4 regions of the Leptolyngbya sp. NK1-12 genome follow, and region 4 is predicted to be linked to each of the others. Evidence: riboswitches for the same ligand, from Rfam matches in the RefSeq annotation. Region 4 holds a riboswitch; each other region holds the start of a gene.
What was found. Region 4 has a riboswitch for cobalamin ahead of HJG54_RS12050 (HupE/UreJ family protein). Riboswitches for the same ligand answer to the same signal wherever they lie in the genome.
Positions count from the first base shown of each region.

Region 1: it holds a riboswitch for cobalamin, as region 4 does, so the genes downstream of both, HJG54_RS21300 (sirohydrochlorin chelatase) here and HJG54_RS12050 (HupE/UreJ family protein) in region 4, are expected to answer to the same signal.
Region 2: it holds a riboswitch for cobalamin, as region 4 does, so the genes downstream of both, HJG54_RS34500 (CbtB domain-containing protein) here and HJG54_RS12050 (HupE/UreJ family protein) in region 4, are expected to answer to the same signal.
Region 3: it holds a riboswitch for cobalamin, as region 4 does, so the genes downstream of both, HJG54_RS16630 (DUF1636 domain-containing protein) here and HJG54_RS12050 (HupE/UreJ family protein) in region 4, are expected to answer to the same signal.

Region 1 covers NZ_CP053586.1:5,023,094-5,026,483, forward strand. The annotation lists gene HJG54_RS21290 (MarC family protein) at 233-859, opposite strand; gene HJG54_RS21295 (hypothetical protein) at 1,411-1,629, shown strand; cobalamin riboswitch at 1,661-1,859, shown strand; gene HJG54_RS21300 (sirohydrochlorin chelatase) at 1,896-3,017, shown strand; gene sipA (regulatory protein SipA) at 3,196-3,390, shown strand, end outside.
Region 2 covers NZ_CP053588.1:3,027-6,416, forward strand. The annotation lists gene HJG54_RS34490 (multicopper oxidase domain-containing protein) at 1-929, opposite strand, end outside; gene HJG54_RS34495 (YnfA family protein) at 1,054-1,377, opposite strand; cobalamin riboswitch at 1,487-1,630, shown strand; gene HJG54_RS34500 (CbtB domain-containing protein) at 1,653-1,841, shown strand; gene HJG54_RS34505 (hypothetical protein) at 1,879-3,009, shown strand.
Region 3 covers NZ_CP053586.1:3,922,950-3,926,339, forward strand. The annotation lists gene HJG54_RS16620 (hypothetical protein) at 74-370, shown strand; gene HJG54_RS16625 (LysR family transcriptional regulator) at 385-1,293, opposite strand; gene HJG54_RS16630 (DUF1636 domain-containing protein) at 1,479-1,874, opposite strand; cobalamin riboswitch at 2,374-2,523, opposite strand; gene HJG54_RS16635 (EcsC family protein) at 2,602-3,321, opposite strand.
Region 4 covers NZ_CP053586.1:2,866,506-2,869,895, forward strand. The annotation lists gene HJG54_RS12040 (isochorismatase) at 1-681, shown strand, start outside; gene HJG54_RS12045 (histidine phosphatase family protein) at 686-1,429, opposite strand; cobalamin riboswitch at 1,696-1,911, shown strand; gene HJG54_RS12050 (HupE/UreJ family protein) at 1,929-2,621, shown strand; gene HJG54_RS12055 (glutamate-5-semialdehyde dehydrogenase) at 2,666-3,390, opposite strand, start outside.

The sequences.
Region 1 (3,390 bases), 2.2 Mb from region 4:
TCCAATCTTCAGTTTGACAGGTTTTATTAGTTTTGAGTTTTGAGTTTTGAGTTGGGCAGCGCATTAGATTTCATAAAAGAGCTAGGTATTCTACTTCAAGACATAGACCTTATGGTTCTAGCCAGCTACAGGAGTATACAGAACTCAAAACTACGCGCTCTGCTCAACGGCAGCCCATCGCCAATACGCAAACTCAAAACTTAAAACTCAAAACTTAAAACTCAAAACTCCCCTACCCCCACCCCATCGGCCCAGAGGCCAGAAATAGCTCTTTCAGTCCGCCAACGCCAATTTCAATCGCTAGGGCCGCCAAGAGAAAGCCCAGGAGTTGGGTAGCAATAATGGCCCCTTCCGCTCCGATCCAGCGGTCGATAAAAGCCGATTGCCGCATGATGAACCAGGTCACCAGCATGGCCACTACAATGCCAGCCACAACGCTGATGTAGTTGGAGTAGAGGTTGCCACTGTCGTCGGATACCAGCAGCATGACTGTAGTTAGGGTGCCGGGACCCGCCAGCAGTGGCAGCGCCAGAGGTGTAATCGCCACATCTCGATTCGGCTCGGTAATCGGCTCATCTAGTTTACCTCGGAGCATATCTAGGGCAATCAGTAGCAGCAGCAAGCCTCCAGCCACTTCTAGCGACGCCATGCTGATGTGCAGGTAATTGAGAATCGGCTGGCCGATCAGGGTAAAGGTGATTAAAACCGCCGTCGCCACCAGCGCAGCCCGGGTAATCACGCCATTTCGTTCCTCTGGCTCCATGCCTTTAGTAAGAACCAGAAATACAGGCGCATTGCCCAGTGCATCGGCTAAAACAAAAACGGCGATAAACGCTCTGACGAACAGAGATACATCCATTTACGTAGAGGAAAGAGTCCTTGGGCTTGAGTCAGTTGAATTTGGTGATCCTGTAGGGCCTATAAACGTCTCGCTGACGCCAAGATGTTTGCGCTCTGCACAGGCGATGCGAACGCACTGGCTTGATTGTTTGGTTGAATTACTTAGTATCACACTTTGTATCCAAACCGCTGCTGCCATCTCAACTTGTTCACCCCAATCTTCAATCTGGTCAAAAATCCGATCAAGCTATCAACGTCTATTTCACTAGAGCAAATTATGGGCAAACCGTGGACAAACCATGGGCAAATCGAGGGCAAATCAACAGAAGGCAGGAGCATGGCTGGACAAGACCAGACAAGATCGAATAAATGTAATGATTTCTAGACATAACGTAACAAAAACTTAACAAACAAGTAAACTTATATAGAGCGCATCTGAGCTAAATCGTGGCTTCCTAAGCCATATCTATTTTCGAGAGCTAAATCCAGAGCTAAATCTGGCAGTCGGCTGAATCCGTACTTGTCTAGATGCTCAACTAGAAACGCAGAGACGAAGGGAGTATTGCATCAATGAGTCTTCAGTCCGTCAAGGCAAAGTTGCTGGCAGTTAGCCTGTTTGCTCTATCTGCCTGCGGAACAGTGGCGTTGTTCAGCGCTGTACCGGTGATTGCTCGCATCCTTTCGGATGGTGCTCCGTCCACTCCGCCTCAGTTTCAAGCTTTTCCTCAGCCGTCTGTTCGGCCAACCTTACCACCGTCGAGCCGCTCCAAAACCAATGTCCGCTGGTAAGTATCCCCTCCCCAGGTATGTTTAGCTACAGGCGATGAGATAAGATAGCGGAGCAAACGTGAACAGTAGCTTGAGCGGGAAAGTTTGGTGTAATGCCAACGCTGTGCCGCAACTGTGAGAAAAGTTTTAGGTTCTAAGTTTTAAGTTCTAAGTTAGTCATTCAAAACTCAAAACTCAAAACTCAAAACTTTTTTAAGCCAGAACACCGTCTTGCTGCTTTTTCACTCTATTTCCTGCGTTGCACAGGGAAGGAGTCCGCTCTCTCCATGACTTTTACTAATAGTAATCAGTTGATTCAGGTGTTCCCGGCTGACACCTTGCCCTTCATGCAGTCTAATGACTCGATAGAGCTGTCGCCACTGCCGCTCCAGCGTCCTGTCCTGTTGATTGGGCATGGGAGCCGGGATCTAGAAGGACGCCAGGGTCTGCTCGATTTTGCCACTGCCTATCAAGCGCTCGATTCGTCCCGTCCGGTAATTCCCTGCTTCTTGGAGCTAACCGAACCCACGATTCAGCAAGGAGTTGACCAATGCGTTGAGCTGGGCTACACCGATTTATCGGCACTGCCAATTCTGCTGTTCGCGGCTCGCCATAACAAGTTTGATGTTACGAACGAACTGGATCGCGCCCGCCTGCGCCATCCGCAAGTGAAATTTCACTATGGCCGCCACTTTGGCATCACTCCTGCCTTATTAGACCTGTGGCACACGCGGCTGGAGGAATTAGACCGGCCAGAGTGGAACCCCAGAGGCATCGCTCGGCAAGATACGGTACTGCTGTTTGTGGGGCGTGGTTCCAGCGATCCGGATGCCAATGGCGATGTGTTCAAAATGGCGCGTATGCTCTGGGAAGGCAGCGGCTATCAAACCGTGGAAACCTGCTTTATTGGGATTACCCACCCCCGGTTGGAGGAAGGTTTCCGTCGCGCTCGGCTATACGAACCAAAGCGAATTATTGTCCTGCCCTACTTCCTGTTTACAGGAGCACTCGTCAAGAAAATCTTCATGATTACAGCAGAGCAGCAGGAGTTATATCCAGACATCTCGATGGTTTACCTGCCGGAAATGGGGCTGCATCCCCAGCTATTTCAGGTATTGCGGGAGCGCGAAATCGAAACCCAGCTTGGGCAGGTGCAGATGAACTGCGAAATGTGCAAGTTCCGTCTAGCTGCCGTTGGTCAGGGTGGCCATCACCATCATGACCACGCGCACGACGACCATGCGCACCACCACGACCACTCCGATAGCCCGCGCTCCCATAGCCACAACCCCTCTCATGGTGATCGCCATGCCCACAGTCATGACCACGCGCACAGTCATGACCATCCGGCTAGCGACCCCTACGCTGAGCCAGAGCAATATCATCAACGCATCTGGCAAGTACCGTAAGAAACCGTAAGAAAAGTTTTGAGTTTTGAGTTGGTATGTGGCGTACTTCGCTCTGTCTACCACCGGCAAGACATTTGTGAGCATTTATTGTCAGCGTTGTAGGATCTGAATGTAGGCGCTAACCAATTTGGTTCACTGACCTCCTCACTGACCTAACTCAAAACTTAAACCTTTTACTATGTCTGATGCTAAAGAATTTAATGTGGGCGATCGGGTGCGAGTGATTGCGCTGCCTGCCTATGTTAAAACGGCTGAACCGATGCCGATGCTGCGTCCACCCAACGTGATTCAATTGGGCGAAGAGGGAGTGGTGCTAGATCGGCGTCCGGGTGGGTTTTGGGGCGTGCGGTTTGCCAAAGGCGCGTTTCTGATG
Region 2 (3,390 bases), on a different replicon from region 4:
GGTATTAATGTGGTGCCGTGGTCGTAGTAATCAAAAAAATTTCCGTGGAGATGAAAAGAGTTGATCGGGTCAAACTCAGTGACATTAATTAAATACACTCTCACTGGACGATCGCGCTCGATCCGAATCGGGCGTTTCATAAATTCATGCGGAATCGTATTGACAGCGTAGAATTCGTTTTCGTCATCAAAATTAGTGTCAAACGCATTCATCACCATCAGAAACTCTTGCCACCTGGCATTTTGCGGAGTGCCGAGTAACCGAGACTGAGCTTTTTCTTGTTGATCAGGATGTCGTTGAGGGTCAGGATCGATAATAAACGCGCCGTAGAGTCCCTTGTGCAGGTGTCGTTTAAATGGCGCAGAGTGACAGTGATAAAGGTGACAGCCAAAGGGTTTGGCATCAAACTCATACACTACCTCCTGTTGAGGAAATGCTTCGAGCGTACCCGGAACCCCGTCCTGCCGCGCTGAGTGAATACCGTGAAAATGAAGCGTGTGGGGATGAACACCTGGATTTTTGAAGCGAATCCGGATGCGATCGCCCTCTGTCACGCGCAGTGTGGGACCCGGAACGCGCCCATTATAGGTCCAGGCAGGGTAAACCACTCCAGGGGCAATCTCAACTTCCTGTTCTGCAATTGAGATTTCAAACTCGCGCAACGTCTTGCCATCAGGCAATTGCGAGACGTTTCCTACCTCCCAATCCGTCAAGATCGCTTGTGGGTCAAACCCATTGCGGGAATTGTCTACATCTCCCATCGTCATACTGCCTCCATGCATCGGCACAGAATGACCTGAAGGGATGCCAGTGTCCGCAGACGCGAGAGTTTGGGCAAAAACACTGTTGGGCAGAAGCTTACCCAGTAATGCCCCAACACCCAATACACCACCACCAATGAGCGATCGCCGTTTGAGGCTCAAATCCATAGTCCCTTCTTTTCATATTTCTTTCATAATTCCACAAGTTAGCGCACTTTGATTGGTTTTAGCCATTAAAGTTTGTAAGCGAAGTGGACTAGCAAATGCTCATACTTTTAGTAGAGAGAAACTATTAAGCTCTGGGTGCATACATCATCACCAGAACACCCACTAAGACAATGGCGGCTCCGACCCAATCCAGGCGATCGGGCACAATTTTGTCTACCTGCCAGCCCCACATGATGGAAAGAATAATGAAAACTCCACCATAGGCAGCATAGGCTCGACCAAAGCTTGCAGGTTGAAGGGTTGCAGCAAAGCCATAAGCTGTGAGTAAAACGATTCCACTTAATGCAAGCCAGCCGCTCCTTCCTTCGCGTATCCACAGCCAGACGAGGTATCCGCCACCAATTTCGCATAAACCAGATAACACAAAATAGAAAAGGGATTGGAGCATAGTCTTCAAGTCCTTACTGCCGAGGGTTAGCCCCAGCGTAAACCCAAACAGCGATCGCATCAGTACTTAATAATTCTAAATTTTTCTCACCAAGATCATAAAACTGTTGTATAGTCCTGAAGCAATCGGTTCTGACGGGGAGCAGCCGCCAGACGCGAGGGGGAAAGAGTAGTGCAAATCTACCGCTGTCCCGCAACTGTGAGGAGAATCAACACTCTAAGTCAGGATGCCCGCCGATACTTAGTCCCATAAGTCAATTAATCTGCGAGGTACAGATGATGGTTAGTTCTACTTCTCTTTGGAGACGCACCAAACAAGTTACGCTTTCAGTTCCGATTCAGGTGGCTTTGCTGACTAGTTTATGTGCGCTTATTCTCTGGACGCTGTATTTCAGTACCTATCCGCCTGTACATGACGCTTTGCACACGACACGACATGGTACGGCGGCAGTTGCCTGTCATTAAAGTCATTACAGTGTGATCCAGACTTAGAGAATTTGTCATGAAAAATTTGAAGTATGTTGGCGTGGCTTTAGCAGCCAGCCTTGTTTGTGTATTCCTCTGGTTTAATCCTCTTCCTTCCCATGCGTCTCAGCCTAGTGTGCTGTTGCAGACTGAACCGTTTTTGAGCCAAGTGGTTCCTGACGAAGCGCCCGTTCGGATTGCGTTGCAAGCAGTTGATGCAACGGGGCAGCCCTTATCAAATGTGCAGTTTCAACTGCAACTTTCAACCCCTGTCAAAACCCCTTGGTTCACCTCTGACTTCCCAGTTGTGGAAGGAACTCAATTGCTCGAACTCAGTGCAAAAGCTCCTAGCGGGAAACTAGAGTTTGAACAAGTGATGCCAATTCGGGGAGACTACACTCTCAAGGCTCAAGTAGAACCTCTTGTCGCGGGTGCATTTGAGCCATTCGAGCAATCGTTGCAGCTTTCAGTGCCTGAAAATACTACGAAGTATAGAAATGCTGCTATTTTGATTGGCATTCTAATGATCGTTGGAGTTGCTAGCGGCTGGGTAATTGGAGGTGATCAGACAGTTCGAGACGGTGAGGTTGCGCCTCAACCCATACGACTACTGCTGAGTGCTGCTACAGTTGTTGCGATCGCGGTTCTTTTATTTGTCAATATTAATGCGGAACTTGCAGCTGCTCATAGTCATGGGGAAATGCAATCTGTAACAGCTTCACCTGTACAGAAATCAGAAGATTTTGAGATTCGTTTGTCGGGCGATCAGCAGGCAATAGTCGGACAGCTTGCAAGCCAAACCATTCAAGTTGTCAATGCGAAAACTGGCAATCCCGAAGCAGACATTATTGTCAATGTGGAAGCAATTGCGCTTAAGGATAATAAACAGATGTTTGCCTATTACGGCAGAACAAACAACCAGGGTAACTTAACTTGGAAGGAGCAATTTTTCGATGGCGCACCTCATCAAGTTGTGGCAAAAATTGCACCTCCTAGTAGTTTGACATTACGGGTGAGCCACGAAGTAGAAGTCGAAGGAATTGCACCTCCTCTCTATATTCGGTTTATCTCGCTCAGTTACTACACGGGAATTTTTGTTCTAAGTTTGTTAGCTGGCGTTTGGTTACATCGACAGTCTTCTCGTCCAGTTGGACTGTTTGGTCGTTAAACTGCCTACGCTTAAAGTTAAGCCGTCTAACAACCCAGTTAGTCTAAGAACCATTGCTCTACTGATACTCCTTATTCGTAAGCAATGGTTTTGGTCATTGCTGAATCAGCCTATGAAACGGTTTCTGGAAGCCTTCTCTGTCCTCAATCCAACGAAATCATAGTGTCATTCAGCAATGCCTGGTTTTGGTCATTGCTTAGATTGGAGAGGTTTTATGCATCGCCAACATAATGCCAGTAGTACAATCGCTTTCTTCCTCACCATCTTTCTCCTAGTCTTTCCTGCCAATGCTCATAAACCTGAGATTTCGGGCGACGTTGCTGGAACTTTGCATATTGCTATCTATGCAGCCTTACTCCACTGGGGTTCTCGATAACATGA
Region 3 (3,390 bases), 1.1 Mb from region 4:
TTTTGTATCTTTAGCTACAGTTTTTTAGACTAAAAGCATCAAGAGCAAATCATGAATTAAAAGAGATTAGACTATGAAATCGCAACTGAGCTGGAAAGAATACCAAGCACTCGAATTTCTGACTGAGCCGTCGGCTAACACTGTCTCTAAAGCTGTATCTCTGAGGCTGAAAACTCGGTTAAACCACATCTGGCAAAGTCTGGTTGCTTATTTCAGCACCTCGACTGAACCGCATGTGTGGCGCAATGAAGACAGCAATGGCCAAGTGGTTTGGCATGCCTATGATCCGGTGACGAACCAGTCGGTTCAGCAAGCATCGATGGATGAAATGCGCGTTTGGCTAGAGGAACGACACTATCAGACGCTGTAGGCGTTTTCAGCAACTCAAGCTGCTTTCCGCTTTTTAAGAATGTCGAGAAATGCATAGACTGCAGGCGGGTGCAGAGCCTCTGCAAGGACGGCTACCCCAATCACTCGCCAAAGGGGTACCGGCAAACTATAAATCTGCACTGCTGCCGGAATTGGTTCAGCCGCTAGGCGAGGCAGAATTGTCGCACCTAACCCCTGTGCCACTAGGCTGACAATGGTGGCATCGGTTCCTACCTCGTAGCCAATCTGGAGCGGATACCCCTGTGCTTCTATGTGATTGTGCAACTGCTGCATCATTAAATCGCTCCTAGGCGGCATGATCAGCGGTTGAGTCACCAAGTCTTGCCAGGAGAGTGATTCGCCTTTGGGGTGAAAGCTAGGAGGCAGTAGGGCCACAAACTCATCCCTCAAAATTTCCCAGGCGGCAATATCGCTGTCATGTACGGGAATTAAGGTAAAACCGATGTCGGCTCGTCCTTCGCGCAGGGCTTGCTCGACTTGCGGGTAATCATCATGTTCGGTGAGGCTAACGGCAATGGCTGGAAACCGCTGATGAAAATCGGCAATCACGGAGGGCAGCAGATGGGTTGCCACACTGCGAAACGAGGCAATCCGCACCTGTCCGCCCTGCAATCCTCTCGCTAATTCAGCCGCTCTGCTAATCTGATCGGCCCGATGCACAATTTCGCGGGCATGCTTGACGATTTCGGCTCCAATCGGGGTCAGATGTGCTCCATGCCGGCCTCGCAGAAACAACACCACGCCCAAATGGTCTTCTAGGGCTGCAATTGCATGGCTGACTGCCGACTGGGAGATCTCTAGATGCAGGGCCGCTTCCGTGAAGTTCTCATGCTCAGCAACCGCGACTAAAATCCGCAGTTGGGATAGCTTCATTTGATTTTGAGGATTGGCTTTCACGGGCACAGCGACCACCTAAGCAACGACCTACTAGTGAGGTTGCTAGTGTACCACTGCCGCTTGCTAGGGAATGTGGCTAGGGAAACGATCAGTCATTCACCCAATGAGATAAAGATAGTGCTAGTGCGGGTATCCTGCCCGTTTTCGGTGCGATGTTTGTAGGCAATAGAGCAGCTTTTAGCTTATTCAGGTCAACCGGGCGGTACTGGCGGTAATACTGCTACTAGTCCGCGTTTCATGGCGGCGGGCCGCTCTCCATAGGGCACATTGCCGGTTGGATGGTGGGTATATTGGCGGCCAAACTGCATCAGTTCTGGAATTGATTGCTGAGGCGACAAGCCACTAAAAATGAAGGTCAGTTTCTCAGCCGCCACAAATGCTACTACACAGGAGCGACTACAGACGCCCATACAGCGCACTGGCTGAATCTGAATGCGCTCACGCCAATCACACTCGTTTACTGCTGCCGTGATCTGGTTAAAGAGCTGTTCGCCTCCACTTAATCCAGCACCATGGGATTCAGGCTGTGGCTGATTGGTTCCAGAAAATCGGCAAAGAGTGCAAACAAACAAAGTGTGGTGAGTCATGGTTGATGATATTGAACAAACAAAACTGATAACTAGGTGTAACTTCTAATTAATTTTGGATCAATTTTTAGCTGATTTTCATTGCTGCATCGACTTGAACAATCTGAGTAGCTGGCTAGAGCTAATAAAAAAATCATCAAGCGACAGATGATTAAGCAAACGGTTGGCAATTTTTCGCTAGCGGCAGACAGAATGCTTATGCACACACGCAAGCACATGTTGCTTGATTAGCTTGCATCGTCTAGGGTATAGATCTGTGAACTATGCTGAATAACTAATTTACCCATCCTGCTTCACTAATCGCAGCCGAATTTGTCAGCCCAAAAGCAGCGATTAAGTAATCGCTCAATATAGCACTAGCTCTATTACTCGCGGATTGGTGCAAAAAACTTTGAAAAAGAGATGGTGCAGCGCTCCCCTGACCGTAAGGCAGGCCAGATTTGAATTTTGTTACTAGCAAGTAAGGCAGAAGTCAAGATCATCTATACCTCGCAGATGAGAGACGGTGAATTAAATCGGCGGGCATTCTGACTGGGAAAGTTACTTGCACCTTCCTTCACAGCTGCGGGACAGTACCGGACTTGCACCGGATTTTCCCCCTTACGTCTGATGGCTGTTCCCCACCAGAACCGATCTCAATGCAGTACCACCATACCACCAATGCGGGATAACGGGTATCTGAATTCATCAGGCTTTACGATTGCAATAAATTTATTCGCTTTGCCTATCAAACCGGAGTATCGGAGTGACTGACTACATCTTCTGGTTTGGATTGAGCTGATTTGGCAAGGGCTGCTTGCTTCGCTTCATAAAACCGATAGGCAATTTGCCCCAAGGAGTAGATCAACACAGCGTTACTGGCAATCCCAATGCCCGCTCCAACCAGCGGAATTGCTTCAACCAAGCTCAACCCGGTCTTGAGCACGCCTGATCCCCCGGTGGATAAACCCCAAATCGCCAAAACTTCGCCGCGTCGAGTTGGCTCATGCAGCGAAAACCCGTATACTGCCGCAATTCGATAGACCATATCGGCCTGTAGAGCAGTTACCGCTGCAATATCAAGGGCCAACAGACTAATCGCAGCAGGCGGTATAACGTTCGTGACTAGACCGGCTCCAGCTGCCTTCATGGCAGTATCGGCAATAATCCGCTGCGCTATCTCACCCGATGTTTCCAGCGGATACTGTTGTCGTAGGGCCGCCACCTCCCGCTCCACCTTTTCCACGTTCACCTGCCCCAAAGCCGCCATCAACCAGTTGACGCCTGGGACCCTCGTGGCGAATTGTACAACCGGATTTTCGGCAATCGGGGTAACAATCCGGCCCACAGTCTCGGTTCCCTGCTCCAGCATTTCCTGTAGCAACGGCATGATTGTGGTTTCGGCGGTGGTAGTTACCGCAGTCAGCATCTGGTTGAATTGGTCAATTGGATTGTTAGGGGTTGACATAGGGCAGGTAGGAATTGGAAGAACGAAGTGGGACTACTCGATCATACCGTCCACTCTAGTGGAGATAGG
Region 4 (3,390 bases):
TTTTGGATTGACCAAGCGGGCAACCATCCACCTGCCATGGCGATGATTTCGTTGGAAGATCTGGAGCAGGGCCGCTGGCAGGTGAATCCCGCCGTTGCCGTCAATCTTGGGAAGGACTACGACGAGCTACAGACCTATGCCCGCCACTACGTGCGTCAGCTCAGCCAAGCCAACAAGTATTTGCTGACCATCTGGCCCTACCATTCGATGCTGGGTGGCATTGGGCATGCGATTGTCTCTGCGGTGGAAGAAGCCTGCTTTTTCCACAATTTGGCTCGCGGCAGCCAAACTCGGTTTGAGATCAAGGGCGGCAATCCCCTGACGGAAAACTACTCGGCCCTGAAGCCAGAAGTATTGGTAGATCAAAACCAGCAGACAATTGCCCAGGAAAATCGCGCCTTTTTGCAGCGGCTGCTCAGCTTCGATGCGATTGTGATTGCCGGTCAAGCCAAAAGTCACTGTGTCGCCTGGACCGTCGCCGATTTGCTGAACGAAATTGAGGCCACCGATCCGAAGCTGGCCCAAAAGGTGTACCTGCTAGAGGATTGCACCTCGGCAGTGGTGGTGCCCGATGTGGTGGACTTCACCGAACAGGCCGATGCGGCCTATCAGCGCTTTGCCGAGGCTGGGATGCATCTAGTTAAATCCACCGAACCGATCGAGGCTTGGGTCCGTTTATAAAAGCCTACTGGGATAGCTGCGCCCACTCCTCCGGCAACAGATTGGCGACCAGCTCAAACCCACCTTGTCCATCTGGTTTGACGACATAGGCGACGCCCTGCGGTTCGGGGTAAATTCCGGTGGCGGCTTCAAACACATCATCATGGCCGACAATTACCGTATTGGTGCCGCTAGCAGGTAGGGCGGTCAGCATCGGCATGACGGCAGCTCGCATCTGCTGCACCTGCTCCTCGGTGTACTCCTCTGCCGGAGGGAAGTTGAGGGCGGCTCGTTTTTCATAGCGGCCAAAGGCCAGATCGGCAGTCTGCCAAGCGCGGCAGTATTCGCTGGAGTAGACCTGACCGACGGGAATTTGCAGATTCTGAAAGGCTTTGCCAATCGTCCTCGCCTGCTGCCAGCCCACTTCACTCAGCATCCGCTGGGTTGAGCAATCGCCCATTGTGGCGGAAACTTGATCGGCGTAGTCTTTTTCGGTTTGAGCATGGCGGAAGTAAATCACATAGCCACCCTGCCGCAATGCATTCACCAAATCAGCGCCGGTCAAGCGATCTTGAAAGGTTGGCGTCGCCCCTTCACCGCCTTCGCCGCCTTCGCCGCCTTGGGCTAACCGTTGCTCTACCAAAATCTCAGCCTGGGGTGGCTGCGCATGTCCTGACGGACTGTCTGATGATGCAACTGCCGCAGGGACTGCTCCCAGCAAGGAATAAACGCCCACACCCACCCAAATTTTGATCTTATTGCTTCCCATGACCGTTTTTTGGCACCTTATTTTTGGCATTAGAGTTAGCTGCAACAAGGCAATAGCTGACTAGTTTCCTGGCCGCAGCACAAGCGTCTGAGCTAGAAACTGTTTTTTCAGCCGCTCACCTTGTTAAGAATAATTTGCGTTAATCATACGGCCAATTTGATTTTTTTTGAAGCGCTTGCTGAGGAGAATCATGAAGCTCTATTACGTCATTTCACTGAATTGTGCGGTTTGTGACGTAATCTAGTTTGCCGTCACCCAAGGTGATATAGTCAGGAAACTCGATTGGTTCTAGCGGGGAGCAGTCGCTAGACGCAAGGGGGAAAGTGCAGTGTCAGTCTGCCGCTGTCCCGCAGCTGTGAGAAAGTTTTGAGTTTTGAGTTTTGAGTTTTGAGTTTTAAGTTTTGCATCACCAACTCAAAACTCAAAACTCAAAACTCAAAACTTTTCAAGCCAGAACACCCGCCAATCGTGGCATGTTCATTTCATCTGCGAGGTACGGATGGTGCGTAGTTCAATGCGTCGTTCAATGGGTTCTCAACTTAGAAAACGGAGCCGGCTCAGTCAGTTATCGCTGCCGCTGGTTAGCAGTGCAGGTCTTTTGCTGACGGCAACGCCGGTTCTGGCTCACCATGCAATGGCAGGCCGCTTACCGGCTAATTTTGTCGAAGGATTTTTGTCGGGGTTGGCGCATCCAGTGATTGGGCTGGATCACCTGGCTTTTGTAGTCGCGGTGGGGCTGTTGGCTGCTACCGAACCAATGGGCCTGGTGATTCCCATCGCCTTTATTCTGACCGCCATGCTGGGCACGGGTTTACATCTGATCTCGGTACCGTTACCGGCGGTGGAGCTGCTAGTTTCGGGGTCGATTCTGCTGTTTGGCAGTTTACTGGTGCGGCAAACCAAACTGAGTCTGCCGATGGTCGCTGGGTTAGCTGCCTTAGCGGGGCTATTCCACGGCTATGCCTACGGAGAGGCCATCTTTGGGGCTGAGATGACGCCGTTGCTTTCGTATCTGATTGGATTTACGGCAATTCAGCTTCTGATTGCCCTGAGTGCCTTTTGGGTAGGTCGTCGGCTGCTGCGGCAACCGGGCCGCGAGTCAGCGAATTTGCGTTCGGCGGGTCTGGTGATTTGCGGGATTGGGATTGCCTTTTTCGCATCTCAGGTTGTAGCCACGGTTTTGCCAGTTTAGGTTGGCTCAGGCTAGGCATCAATTAATCGCATCAATTAATCGCATCAATTAATCCCGTTTCCTTGAACGATATACTTCACGGTTGTCAAGGATTCCAGGCTAATCAACCCACGGCGGTGCCCTTTCTGATTCGACATGCCTAGCGCAATCGGGGTGCCGCGTTTGGGGTTGCGGTGAAAGCGAGGAGAGGCGTTGATATAGGCAATGGCGCTGTTGATGCTGGTGGCAAATTGGCGGCTTTCTTGGTAGGACTCGGTGGCTAGACAGTCCGCGTGGCCGCTACTGTGCTGATTGATCCAGGCAATCGCGCTTTCTAGACTATCCACGACTTTGAAGGCGATTGTATCGCTCAGATAGGCTCGATTCCATTCCGCCGCATCGGCCACCATCGAGAACATATCGGGAAATTCGCTGGCCAGTTCTGCATCGCCGCGTAGATGAAAGCCCTTATCCTTCAAGCTGTTCCAGAGCATGGTCAGGGCCGTGGAGCTGTGTTGCCGGTGAATCAGCACCTTCTCAATCGCATTTACCGGGTCCGGTTCGGTCTGATGGCTGTCTAGAATCATCCAGCGGGCGATATCGAGGCTGCCCGTGGGCGACCAGTAGAGATAGCAGTTGCCAATTGCGGTCCGCAATACGGGAGCCGTTGCTTGTCGGATCACCTGCTGCACCAAGCTAGAACGACCGTAGGGAATCACCAGATTAATATAGCGATCTAGCGTCACCAGTTCCCGAATCACATCGCCCTGTTCGGCAGGCAAAAACTGCA